Regions from separate parts of the Microbacterium phycohabitans genome, predicted to be linked through region 1. Evidence: predicted binding sites of a transcription regulator. Region 1 holds the regulator's gene; the other holds the start of a gene.
What was found. Region 1 encodes HrcA, which represses chaperone genes, less so after heat shock. Its sites were predicted from a motif close to TTNGCACTCGNNNNNNNCGAGTGCNAA; they were not measured.

Region 1 (5,910 bases):
AGCAGACGGCCGACCTCGTCAAGGTCGACATCCTGCTGCAGGGCGACAAGGTCGACGCGTTCAGCTCGATCGTGCACCGCGAGAAGGCCTACGCCTACGGCACGCTCATGGCCGAGCGCCTGCGCAAGCTCATCCCTCGTCAGCAGTTCGAGGTGCCCATCCAGGCCGCCATCGGCGCCCGCATCATCGCCCGCGAGACGATCCGCGCGATCCGCAAGGACGTTCTGGCCAAGTGCTACGGCGGTGACATCACCCGCAAGCGCAAGCTCCTCGAGAAGCAGAAAGAGGGCAAGAAGCGCATGAAGATGGTGGGCCGCGTCGAGGTTCCCCAGGAGGCGTTCATCGCCGCCCTGTCGGGAGACGTCGAGGCGAAGAAGTAACGACCGAATCGAGAGGGAGATCATGCGACGGCAGAACTTCACCGACGACACGGTCGACTACGCGGCGGTCGGCGCCACCCAGGCGCCCGACCTCATGCAGTACCCGCCGGAGCACTCCGTGCCCGCGGAAGACGCGTGGCGCATCGGCAGCGGCGAGGAGCGCTTCGTCGCGGCCGGTGAGCTGCTGCTCTCCTGGGCCCCGCTGCGCGGGGAGGAACTGAGCATCACCGATGTGCGCCCGGCATCCCGAGGGGGGTACGCCGGCGTCGGCTTCGACGCCGAGGGAGCGCCGGTGGCGCCGAGCCGGCTGGAGGCCGAACAGCGCTTCGCCGCCGACGGCACCCCGTTCGTCAGCCCCGGCACCGGCGTGCGTCTGCACGGCAAGGTCGACGGCCACCGCGCCGACGCCGAACTGCGCGTCATCTCGGTCTTCGAGGAGCCCCGCCGGGTCGGCTTCATCCTCGGGACGGTCGGGCATTCGATCGTGAGCGGCGAAGAGCTCTTCGCCCTCGAATGGCGCGAGAACGACGAGGTCTGGTTCGTCGTGCGGGCCTTCGACCGGCCGACCGCGCCGTCGTACCGCCTCTTCACGAGCCGCGTCCGGCGTCGGCGCAAGGCGCTGTTCGCGCGGTACCTGCGCGCGATCTCGCCGCTGTACACGTCCTGATGGGCGGGCCCCTCCCGCTCGGCGACCCCGCGCCCGTCGACGGTCGGCTCCCCGGCGACCTGGTTGTCGACGCCGACGCCGACTTCGGCGTGTACCTGCACGTGCCGTTCTGCCGCGTGCGCTGCGGCTACTGCGACTTCAACACGTACACCGCGAGCGAGCTGCGCGGAGCCCGCCAAGACGACTTCGCCGACACGCTCGCCGCCGAGGTCCGCCTCGCGGGCACGGTGATGGATGCCGCGGGCGGTCGGCGCGCGGCATCCACGGTGTTCTTCGGCGGCGGCACGCCCACATTGCTCCCGCCCGGCGATCTGGCGCGGATGCTGGATGCCGTGCGCGAGGAGTTCGGCATCGCCGAGGGCGCGGAGGTCACGGTCGAGGCCAACCCCGACACGGTCGACGACGCCGTCGCGGGCACCCTTGCCGCGGCGGGCGTGACGCGCCTGTCGATCGGCATGCAGTCGGCCCGGCCGCACGTGCTCGCCGCCCTCGATCGCACGCACGACCCGGCCAACGTCTCCACCGCCGTCTCGGCCGCGCGCCGCGCCGGTCTCGACGTCTCGGTCGACCTGATCTACGGCGCACCGGGGGAGTCGCTCGACGACTGGCGCGCCTCCCTCGAGGCGGCCACGGCTCTGGAGCCCGACCATGTCTCGGCCTATGCGCTGATCGTCGAAGACGGCACGAAGCTGGCTCGTCAGATCCGCTCGGGGGTGGTCGCCATGCCGGATGACGACCTGCAGGCCGACATGTACGAGCTCGCCGACGATCTGCTCGCGGCCGCCGGCTACGACTGGTACGAGGTCTCGAACTGGTCGCGCGGGGTCGACCACCGTTCCCGGCACAACCTCGCCTACTGGCGCGGCACCGACTGGTGGGGCTTCGGTCCCGGCGCCCACAGCCATGTCGCCGGGCTGCGGTGGTGGAACGTCAAACACCCGGCCGCTTATGCACAGCGCCTCGCGGCCGAGGAGTCGCCCGCCGCCGCACGCGAGCGTCCCGACGAGACCGCGCGCCGGCTCGAGTCGGTGCTCCTGCGCAGTCGCATCCGCGAGGGGCTCGCGGTGTCGGAGATCCTCGGCGAGGGCCGCAAGGCCGTGGCATCCCTCATCGCCGACGGCCTCATTGAGGGCGCGGATGCCGTGCGCGGGCGCATCGTGCTGACACGCCGCGGACGCCTGCTGGCGGATGCCGTGGTGCGCGCGCTCACGGCCTGACCCGCGCGGAGTCGATCCACCCGTCGAATCGGTGTGCTCTCGCGCGAGACGGCGCACGCCTGTGTCGGCCCCTCGCGCGTGCCGGCGCTCCGCGCATCCCGACATCCCGGTGATCATCGGCGTCCCGGCGCGTGCCGCATCCCTCGATGAACGCCGATCCGGACGAAACACTGCGCGACGCAGCGTGTCTCGACAGGATCGGCGTTTATCGCCGGGGTGGACGGGACGCGCGAGGCACGCCCCGCGAGCCGCTCGACGCAGGGGCCGGGCGATCGTCGTAGAATTGGCACTCAGTCGAGTCGAGTGCCAGACGGGAGGAGCAGCGCATGGTGTCGGAACGCGGCCTCCAGGTCCTGCGCGCGATCGTCCAGGACTACGTCGACACGCGTGAGCCGGTCGGCAGCAAAGCCATCGTCGACCGCCACGCCTTCGGAGTCTCGGCCGCCACGATCCGCAACGACATGGCGCTGCTCGAAGACGAAGACCTCATCGTCGCGCCGCACACCTCGTCGGGGCGCGTGCCCACCGACAAGGGCTACCGCGTCTTCGTCGACCACCTCGCCGAGCTGAGGCCGCTGTCGACCGCGCAGCGCTCCGCCATCACGTCGTTCCTCGACGAGGCCGGGGATCTCGACGACCTCCTCGCTCGAACGGTGCGGGCGCTCACGCAGCTGACCGGCCAGGTCGCGATCGTGCAGTACCCCTCGTTCTCCCGCGCCAACGTCACGCACGTGGAGCTCGTCGCCCTCGGCGGACCCCGGGTGCTCGTCATCCTGGTCACCGACACCGGGCGGGTCTCGCAGCGCATCGCGCTCGTGCCCGTCGAGCCCGGTGAGAGCGACATCGCGCTCCTGCGGGCGCGCGTGGGAGCGGTGCTCGTGGGGCGCAGCGTCGCCGAGAGCGCACAGCGCGTGGCAGAAGCCCTCTCCGACGGCCCGCGGCCCGGCGTCGCCCTCGACGCGATCGCCGACGCCGTGCTGCGCGTGGTCGGCGAAGAGCTCGAGGAGTTCCGCCAAGACCGCCTCGTCATGGCCGGTGCGGCGACGCTCGCCAAGCGGGAGCAGGACTTCCGCGGCAGCATCTACCCGCTCCTCGAGGCGATCGAGGAGCAGGTGACCCTGCTGCGGCTGATGAGCGAGATGGTCGCCGACGAGAAGGGCCTGTCGGCGAGTATCGGACGCGAGAACGAACCGTTCGGCCTCGTCGAGGCCTCGGTGCTCGCGAGCCGGTACGACGGCTCGACCGGTGGCGCCCGCGTGGGCCTGCTCGGGCCCACGCGCATGGACTACTCCTCCAACCTCGCGGCGGTCCGCGCCGTCGCGCACTATCTGACCCGGATGCTCGAAGACGACGACAGTTCGCGCTGACGTCGATCGCTGCGAGCACTCCCCACGAGAACGACCCCGCGACAGCGGGCAGGAAGGCGATTGTGGCTGACCACTACGAGGTCCTGGGCGTCGAACGCGACGCCAGCCCGGAAGACATCAAGAAGGCCTACCGGCGTCTGGCGCGCCAGTTGCACCCCGACGTCAACCCGGGGGAGGACGCCTCGGAGCGCTTCAAGCTGGTGACCCACGCCTACGACGTTCTCAGCGACCCCGAGCAGCGTCGCCGCTACGACATGGGCGGCGATCAGAGCCCGTTCGGCGGCGGGGGAGCGGCGGGCTTCGGCGGCTTCAGCGACATCTTCGAAACGTTCTTCGGCGGCGCGCAGGGCGGCGGCGGAGGTCGTGGTCCGCGTCCGCGCTCGCGTCGGGAGCGCGGCCAGGACGCCCTCGTGCGCGTCACGCTGCACCTCGGCGACGTGGTCTTCGGCACGCACCGCGACCTCGAGGTCGACACGGCGGTGCTCTGCGAGACGTGTCAGGGGGCCTGCACCCAGCCCGGAACGAGCGAGGTCACGTGCGACATCTGCCACGGCTCCGGTCACGTGCAGCGCACCGTGCGGAGCCTGCTTGGCAACGTCGTCACCAGCCAGCCCTGCACCGTGTGCCACGGTCACGGCACGACCATCCCCTACCCCTGCGGCACCTGCCAGGGTCAGGGACGCGTGCGCGCACGCCGCACGGTGTCGGTCGACATCCCCGCGGGCGTCGAGTCGGGCCTGCGCCTGCAGCTCCCCGGCTCGGGCGAGGTCGGTCCGGCCGGCGGCCCCAACGGCGACCTGTACCTCGAGATCACGGTGGAGGCGCACGACGCCTTCAGCCGCGAGGGCGACGACCTCGTCGCGACCCTCGAGGTGTCGATGCCCGACGCCATCCTCGGCGCCACGACGACGATCGAATCCCTCGACGGATCCGTCGACCTCGAGGTGCGCCCCGGCGTGCAGTCCGGCGACGTGCTGACGATCAAGGGTCGCGGGATCACGCCCCTGCGGGGCTCCCAGCGCGGCGACCTCAAGGTCGGCGTGCACGTGGTGACCCCCACGCGTCTCGATCATCGCGACCGCGCCCTCATCGAGGAGTTCGCCAAGCGAACGAAGGCCCCCAAGCCCCGCCTGGCCGAGCACCAGCAGGGCATGTTCAGCAAGTTCCGCGACCGCTTCCGGCACTGATCGTGGCGCTGCACTTCGTCACCGACGGCGCCGCGTCCGCACGTCCCGGGGATGCCGTGACCCTGACGGGAACGGAGGCGCACCACGCCGCCAGCGTCCGGCGTGTGCGCGTCGACGAGACGGTGACCCTCGGCGACGGTCGCGGCGTCTGGCTCTCGGGCGTCGTGATCGCCGTCGGTCCCAAGCAGGTCGAGGTCCGCGTCGCCTCGCGCGACGAGGTCTCCGAGCCGTCCCCGCGCTTCGTGCTCGTGCAGGCGCTCGCGAAAGGCGACCGCGACGAGCTCGCGGTGCAGGCGGCCACCGAGCTCGGTGTCGACGCGATCGTCCCGTGGCAGGCGGCGCGGAGCGTGTCGCGGTGGGATGCCAAGGAGGACAAGGGGCTCGCGCGCTGGCGCACCATCGTGCGCGAGGCCGCCAAGCAGGCGCATCGCGCATGGATCCCCGAGGTGCAGAGGCTGGCGCGAACGGCCGACCTCGTCGCTCTCGCCCGCACGGCGCTCGTCCTGGTGCTGGAGCCCTCGGCATCCGCTCGGCTCACCGAGGTGGCCGCGGAGGCCTCGGACGGACGTGACGTCGTGCTCGTCGTCGGCCCGGAGGGCGGCATCGCCCCCGAGGAGCTCTCGGCGCTCGAGGACGCCGGCGCGCGGCTCGTGCGCCTCGGCGACACCGTGCTGCGCACCTCCACCGCGGGGGCTGCGGCGGTCTCGGTGCTGTCGGCGGCGCACGGGCGGTGGTGAGCGGGTCCGCGTCACCGGTTCGGGGTGCGCTCCGGCGTTCGGGGCACGAGATCTCCGCCCCGACCCGCTCGCCGACGTTTCAGCGGCTCCGCCCACTCGACCTGCGTGTCGGAGGCCCTCACTAGACTGGATGCCATGAGCGAACCGTCGATCTTCACGCGCATCCTGCAGGGCGAGATCCCCGCCGAGATCGTGGCCGAGACCGAGAACGTCTTCGCGATCCGCGACATCGCGCCCCAGGCGCCGGTCCACCTGCTCGTCATCCCCAAGACGGCGCAGTACCACGACGTCGTCGAGCTCGCCGCCGGCGACCCGGCGCTGCTCGCCGAGGTCGTCGGCCTCGCCGACCGCCTCG
Region 2 (5,910 bases), on a different contig from region 1:
CCTCGCCCTCTCGCGCGGAGCGGTGCTGCACACCGACATCGCGCGCGGGCGACTCGCCTACGGCCTCTACGCCGTGGGCATCGCTCCGCTCTCGGCCGGCACGTTCCTGCGGGTCGACGGGCTCCGCTCGATCCGCCGCAGCTATCGCGCCGCGGAACTGGCCGCCGCCCTGGGCACGCCCTGGGTCGTCGAGACCCCGGCACCGTTCCGCGTGCTCGCCACGGCGAGGGGGCGCGCGCGTGACTGAGGTCCTCGTCGTGGGCGCGGGGCCCGTGGGTCTCGCCCTCGCCGCCGACCTGCGCGCCCGCGGTGTCGCCGTCGACGTCGTCGAGCGACGCGTCGACCCCGGCGCGGGCACCCGGGCGATCGGCATCCATTCCCCGGCTCTGGAGCTGCTCGAGGCGTCGGGGGCGACGGACGGCATCCGCGAACGCGCGGTGCGCATCGCCCGCGGGGAGGCGCGAGCGGACGGGCGCGTCCTGGCCGAGATCCGCTTCGACCGGCTGCGGGCCCGGCATCCGTACGTGGCGGCCCTGCCGCAGTCCGACACGATCGAGGTGCTCACCGCGCTCGCCCCACCGGTGCGGCGGGGAGTGGGCGTGACGTCGCTGCGACAGGAGCGCGACGGCGTCCGCGCACAGCTCGACGACGGGAACGAGATCCGCGCCGGGGTGGTCGTGGTCGCCACCGGCTGGTCGGGGCGCGACCTGGTCTACCGATCCGGAGCCGTGCGCACGCACCACTACCCCGACCGGTACGTCATGGCCGACGTCGTGGCATCCGGGGGTCCGATCGCGCGCGTGCACCTCGAGCGCGACGGGGTGGTCGAGTCGTTCCCGCTGCCGGACGGTCGGCGCCGGCTCGTCGCCTGGGCGGGCACGGGCGAGGTGACGGATGCCGACGGCTTCCTCCGCGACGCCGTCGCCGCCCGCACCGGGGTCGAGGCCGAGATCGCGGGCGCGTCGACGTTCGGGGTGCGGCGGGCCGTGGCCCCGGCGCTGCGGCGCGGACGGATCGTCGTCGTGGGCGACGCGGCGCACGAGGTGAGCCCGATCGGCGGTCAGGGCATGAACCTCGGCCTGCTCGATGCGCTCACGGTGGCGCCCCTGCTCGCACCCTGGGTGCGCCACGGCGACGACATGGGCCTCGCCCGGTGGGAACGCGACCGCCTGGCGTCGGCGCGGCATGCGGCGCGTCTGGCTTTCCTGAACACGATGCTCGGTCGCGCGGCCGCCCCGGCCGTGCACGCGGCGCGCACGACGGCGCTGCGCACGGTGCTGCGCGGGCCGGGCGGCGCGGCGTTCACGCGGGCGTACGCGATGCGGTTCGACCGGGCCGCGCGGCGCTGACGGCGCCGGGCGCGTGCCGGGGCGCTTGCGCGTGCGCAACCGCGGGCGCGATGGGCGACACGCCGACGCGGAGGCCGCCTCGCGCGGCGTGTCGGCGCCGACTCCGCCGTTGTGCACACCGGACGGGGCCGGAGCGGACGGGGCCGGAGCGGGCGGGGTGGGCAGCACGCCAGGCGGTGATGGCGCGGGGTGTGCACAGCGGCGGAAGCCGCGGGCGACACGCCGACGCGGAGGCCGCCTCGCGCGGCGTGTCGGCGTCGGCTCCGCCGTTGTGCACACCGGGCGGGGCCGGAGTGGGCGCGGCCGGGAGGACGCCGCGGACGGCGGGGGCGTCAGGTGGCGACGAGCTGGGCGGCCAGCAGAAGGGCCGCGAGCATCGTGAGCTGGAACACCGCGCGGCCCGGAGGGCGCACCATCACCGCGACGACGGCGGTGGCCGCGACGGTCAGCACGGCCACGAAGAACACGGTGCCGACGGTGGTGGCATCCGTCCCGAGGAGCACCGCGACGGCGCCGACCGTGATCCCCACCGCGGCGAGCACCACCGAGGCGCGCGCGCCGAGCCGGTGCGGCAGGCCCCGCACGCCCGTCCGACGATCGTCGTCGAGGTCGCGCACGACGTTGGTGAGGTGCACGGCGGCGCCGAGGGCGGCGCCGGCGAGCGAGGCCCAGGGAGCGGCGAGCTCCGGATCGGGCAGCGAGAGCGTCGCGAACGAGGGGAACAGCCCGAAGCTCAGCAGGAAGGGGGTGATCGAGAACGGCGTCGACTTGAGCCCGGCGTTATAGGCCCATGCCGAGGCAAGGGCGATCGCGTGGGCGGCGAGCAGTCCCGGCCCGAGCGGCAGCGAGAGGACGATCGCCACGACGAGGGATGCCACGGCCACCGCGAGCGCGCGCTCCGGGGTCACCGCTCCCCCGGCGATGGGCTTGTCGGTGCGGCCGACCGCCGCGTCGCGGGCGCCGTCGATCGCGTCGTTGGAGAGTCCGACCGACACCTGACCGGCGAACACGGCCATGACCAGCAGAGCGAGACGCGCGGGCTCCACGCCGGCCGCGATGCCCAGCGCGAGAGACAGGGCCGTGACCACGAGCGTGGGCCCGGGATGGGTCGCCCCCCACAGCGCCTTCACGAGGGGCGGCTTCGCCGCGGCATCCATCACGCGCACGACGCTACCCGGCGCGGGACGCCCGCGGCGTCTCCGGCATGTCGCGTGAAAGATCCGTCGAGTGTCCACAACACGCCGTGTGCCGTGACGGGTGGACGGCGTGGTCTGGACACTCGGTCGAGGAGGCTTGGCACTCTCGGGTGGAGAGTGCTAATCTTCTGCCGAGTTGAGCGGAGGTGACTCAACTTCAACAGACCCGGATGTGTCATCCGGACCGATCGAAAAGGAGAACGACCATGGCCACCTATGACCCCTTCCGCGACCTCGACCGCCTCGCGTCGACGCTCCTCGACGCCCGCCGCGGCGGTGGTCCGCGACGGATGCCGATGGACCTGTACCGCGACGGCGACCACTACGTGCTCGCGGCCGACCTGCCCGGTGTCGACCCCGGGTCGGTCGACATCGACGTCGACGGGCAGCTGCTGACGATCCGCGCCGAACGCACCCTCGGCTCCGGCGAGGGCGTGAAGTGGATCACCCGCGAACGCGAGACGGCATCCTTCGTCCGGCAGCTCAACCTGGGTCAGGGCATCGACACCGAGCGCATCAGTGCCAGCTACCGCAACGGCGTGCTGAGCGTCACGATCCCGGTCAGCGAGAAGGCGAAGCCGCGGCGCATCGCCGTCTCGACCGACGACGGCGAGGGCGTGATCGAGGCGCACGAGAGCACTCCGCAGCCGATCGAGCAGTAGGAGCCGCGGCCGAGCGGGCGCGATCGCCCGCCGTCCTGACAGCACGGTGCCCCGGCCGCCTCTGCGGCCGGGGCACCTCGCGTGGGTTCAGAGGTCTTCGGGGGCCAGGTCGCCCTGGCCTTCCTCGCCCAGCTCGACGACGCCGGGATCCTCGCCCTGCGAATCGGTGCCGGTCGACTCCGGGTGGATGTCATCGAGCGGGATGTCGCTGTCGTCGGCCGGGATCTCCGCCGGGTCGCCCCCGGTCGCGGTCGCCGGGTTGATGTCCTCGGGGTCGGCCCCCTCGTCGAGGGCGGTCGTGGCATCCCACTCCGCCTGCGCCGGGTCGAGCGTCGGGTCGGGCTCGATGGACGTGTCGCCGTCGCGAAGGGGCTGCACACCCGCAATGCCCGCGTCGGCTGCCGGCGTGGTCGCGTCGGGGGTCGGGTCGATCGAAGCGTCGCTCATGAGGGGTCCTTCCGTCGGACGCGGGTGGCCGCCGGGATCGGCGGTGATCTCCATCCAACGCGGCCCCTCGCGGGCTCCCCGGGCCCTTGACAGGCGCCGCCGTGCGCTCCCGTGTTGCTGCAGCTGTGCGAGGCCCCCCCCTGTGCCACCGCGCGTCGCTGTCAAGGCGCTGGCATCCCGGCATCCGGCGGCGGAGCGTGGGGCACATGACCCCTTCTCCCTCCGCCGCCCCCGTGCGCGTCGTCGTCATCGGCGGCGGCAACGCCGGACTCTCCGTCGCGGGGCGGCTGCATCGCGCCCGCGTCGGCGAGATCACCGTGATCGAGCCTCGCGAGCAGCACGTGTTCGCTCCCCTCCAGTCGCACATCGCCGGAGGGGCCGCGCGCGCGTCCGAGGCGATCCGGCCTCAGGCCGACGTCATCCCTCCGGGGGTGCGGTGGCTGCGCGACGAGGCGTTCACCGTGGATGCCGCGGCCCGGCGCGTGCACCTCGTCTCGGGCGGACGCATCGACTACGACCAGCTCGTCGTCTGCGCCGGGATGCGCATGGCGTGGGAACAGATCCCCGGCCTGCCCGAGGCCATGGCCGCCCCCGAGGGCGTGTCGAACTACGACTACGACCTCGCCGCGAAAGCCTCGCCCGTGCTGCGCGACCTGCGCCGCGGCACCGTCGTGTTCACCCAACCGCCGGAGCCCGCCTCGTGCGGCGCAGCCGCTCAGAAGCCGATGTACCTCGCGTGCGACTGGTGGCGCGCGATCGGCGTGCGCGATGACATCCGCGTCGTGTTCGTCTGCCCCGACCCGGTGCCCTTCGGCATCCCGGCGATCGATCGCGAACTGCGGCGCAAGCTCGACGAGTACGGCATCGAGGTGCGCTACCAGCGCGAACTCACGAGCGTGGATGCCGGCTCCCGCACGCTCGAGATCGGCCACGGCGACACCCGCGAGACGCTCGCGTACGACGTGCTGCACGCGGTTCCGCCGCAGCGGGCGCCGGAGTGGATCGCCGGCAGCGGGCTGTCGGCATCCGATGATCCGCACGGGTTCGTCGACGTCGACCCCGAGACCCTGCAGCACGTCCGCCACCCCGAGATCTGGGCCGTCGGTGACGCCGCGACGGTCGCGACGCGGCGCTCGGGCGGGGCCATCCGACAGCAGGCGAAGACGTTGGTGAAGAACATGACGGCGGCGCTGAACGGCCGCACTCCGTCCGCACGGTACGACGGCTACAGTGTCGTGCCGTTCACGGTCTCGCGCGGCACGGTGGTGTTCGCGGAGTTCGACCGGCGAGGACGGCTGCAGCCGAGCGTCCCGTTCTGGCGGTCGCTGTATCGCGAGCGTCGCCTGTCGTGGATCGCGGACCGCCGCGTGCTGCCGTGGGTGTACTGGCACCTGATCCTGCGCGGCCGCGCCTGAGACCTGGAGACGTCGACAGGCTCAGCCTCCTCCCGCCCCAGGTTCCTGCGCGTCGAAGGGACCGGCACCGCTACCTGAACCGGAGACTTCGACAGGCTCAGCCTCCTCGCGATCGAATCATGGACGCGCTCTGCGCCTATAGGGCACGAACGCCGATCCCTCAACCCCGGGGGCGGGCGGTCGGCATCCCGCGAAGACTGAGGACAGCCCCGGAAACCACACGAAAGAGGACATGCACCATGGCACAGGTCATCGAAACCATCGACGTCGACGTTCCCGTCCGCGTCGCCTACAACCAGTGGACCCAGTTCGAGGAGTTCCCGCACTTCATGAGCTTCGTGGAGTCCATCACGCAGAAGAGCGACACGCTCACGCACTGGAAGGTGAAGATCGGCGGAGCCGAGCGCGAGTTCGACGCCGAGATCACCGAGCAGCACCCCGACGAGCGCGTCGCGTGGAACAGCGTCGGCGGCGACGAGAACCACGCGGGTGTCGTGACCTTCCACCGACTGTCGGATGCCGAGACGCGCGTGACCGTGCAGATCGACTGGGAGCCGACCGGTGTCCTCGAGAAGCTCGGTGCGGTCTTCGGCGCCGACGACCACTCGGTGAAGAAGGACCTCGCCAACTTCAAGGAGTACATCGAGTCGCGCGGTGCCGAGTCCGGCGCCTGGCGCGGCGACGTCAGCTGACGTCTTCCCCTCCACGAAAGCCGGGCCCGCCTCCACAGGCGGGCCCGGCTTTCGTCATGACGAGGTCACCACTGCGGGTGGATCTCCGCGCGCAGACGACGGTCGTAGACGTCGCGCACCAGCGCGTCGAAGGCCTCGAGGTCGAAACC

Region 2: RWH44_RS11760 (Hsp20/alpha crystallin family protein) is a predicted target of HrcA. The motif match lies at 2,643-2,669, and genes of this name have one in related genera.

Annotation. Positions count from the first base shown of each region.
Region 1 is NZ_JAWDIT010000003.1:318,170-324,079, reverse strand. Features, by position in the region: gene lepA (translation elongation factor 4) at 1-380, shown strand, start outside; gene RWH44_RS10120 (DUF1990 domain-containing protein) at 403-1,047, shown strand; gene hemW (radical SAM family heme chaperone HemW) at 1,047-2,264, shown strand; gene hrcA (heat-inducible transcriptional repressor HrcA) at 2,591-3,631, shown strand; gene dnaJ (molecular chaperone DnaJ) at 3,694-4,818, shown strand; gene RWH44_RS10100 (16S rRNA (uracil(1498)-N(3))-methyltransferase) at 4,821-5,555, shown strand; gene RWH44_RS10095 (HIT domain-containing protein) at 5,691-5,910, shown strand, end outside.
Region 2 is NZ_JAWDIT010000004.1:84,680-90,589, reverse strand. Features, by position in the region: gene RWH44_RS11775 (methyltransferase domain-containing protein) at 1-247, shown strand, start outside; gene RWH44_RS11770 (FAD-dependent oxidoreductase) at 240-1,349, shown strand; gene RWH44_RS11765 (UbiA family prenyltransferase) at 1,682-2,506, opposite strand; gene RWH44_RS11760 (Hsp20/alpha crystallin family protein) at 2,752-3,207, shown strand; gene RWH44_RS11755 (sugar ABC transporter ATPase) at 3,295-3,654, opposite strand; gene RWH44_RS11750 (NAD(P)/FAD-dependent oxidoreductase) at 3,861-5,069, shown strand; gene RWH44_RS11745 (SRPBCC family protein) at 5,309-5,761, shown strand; gene RWH44_RS11740 (aldo/keto reductase) at 5,827-5,910, opposite strand, start outside.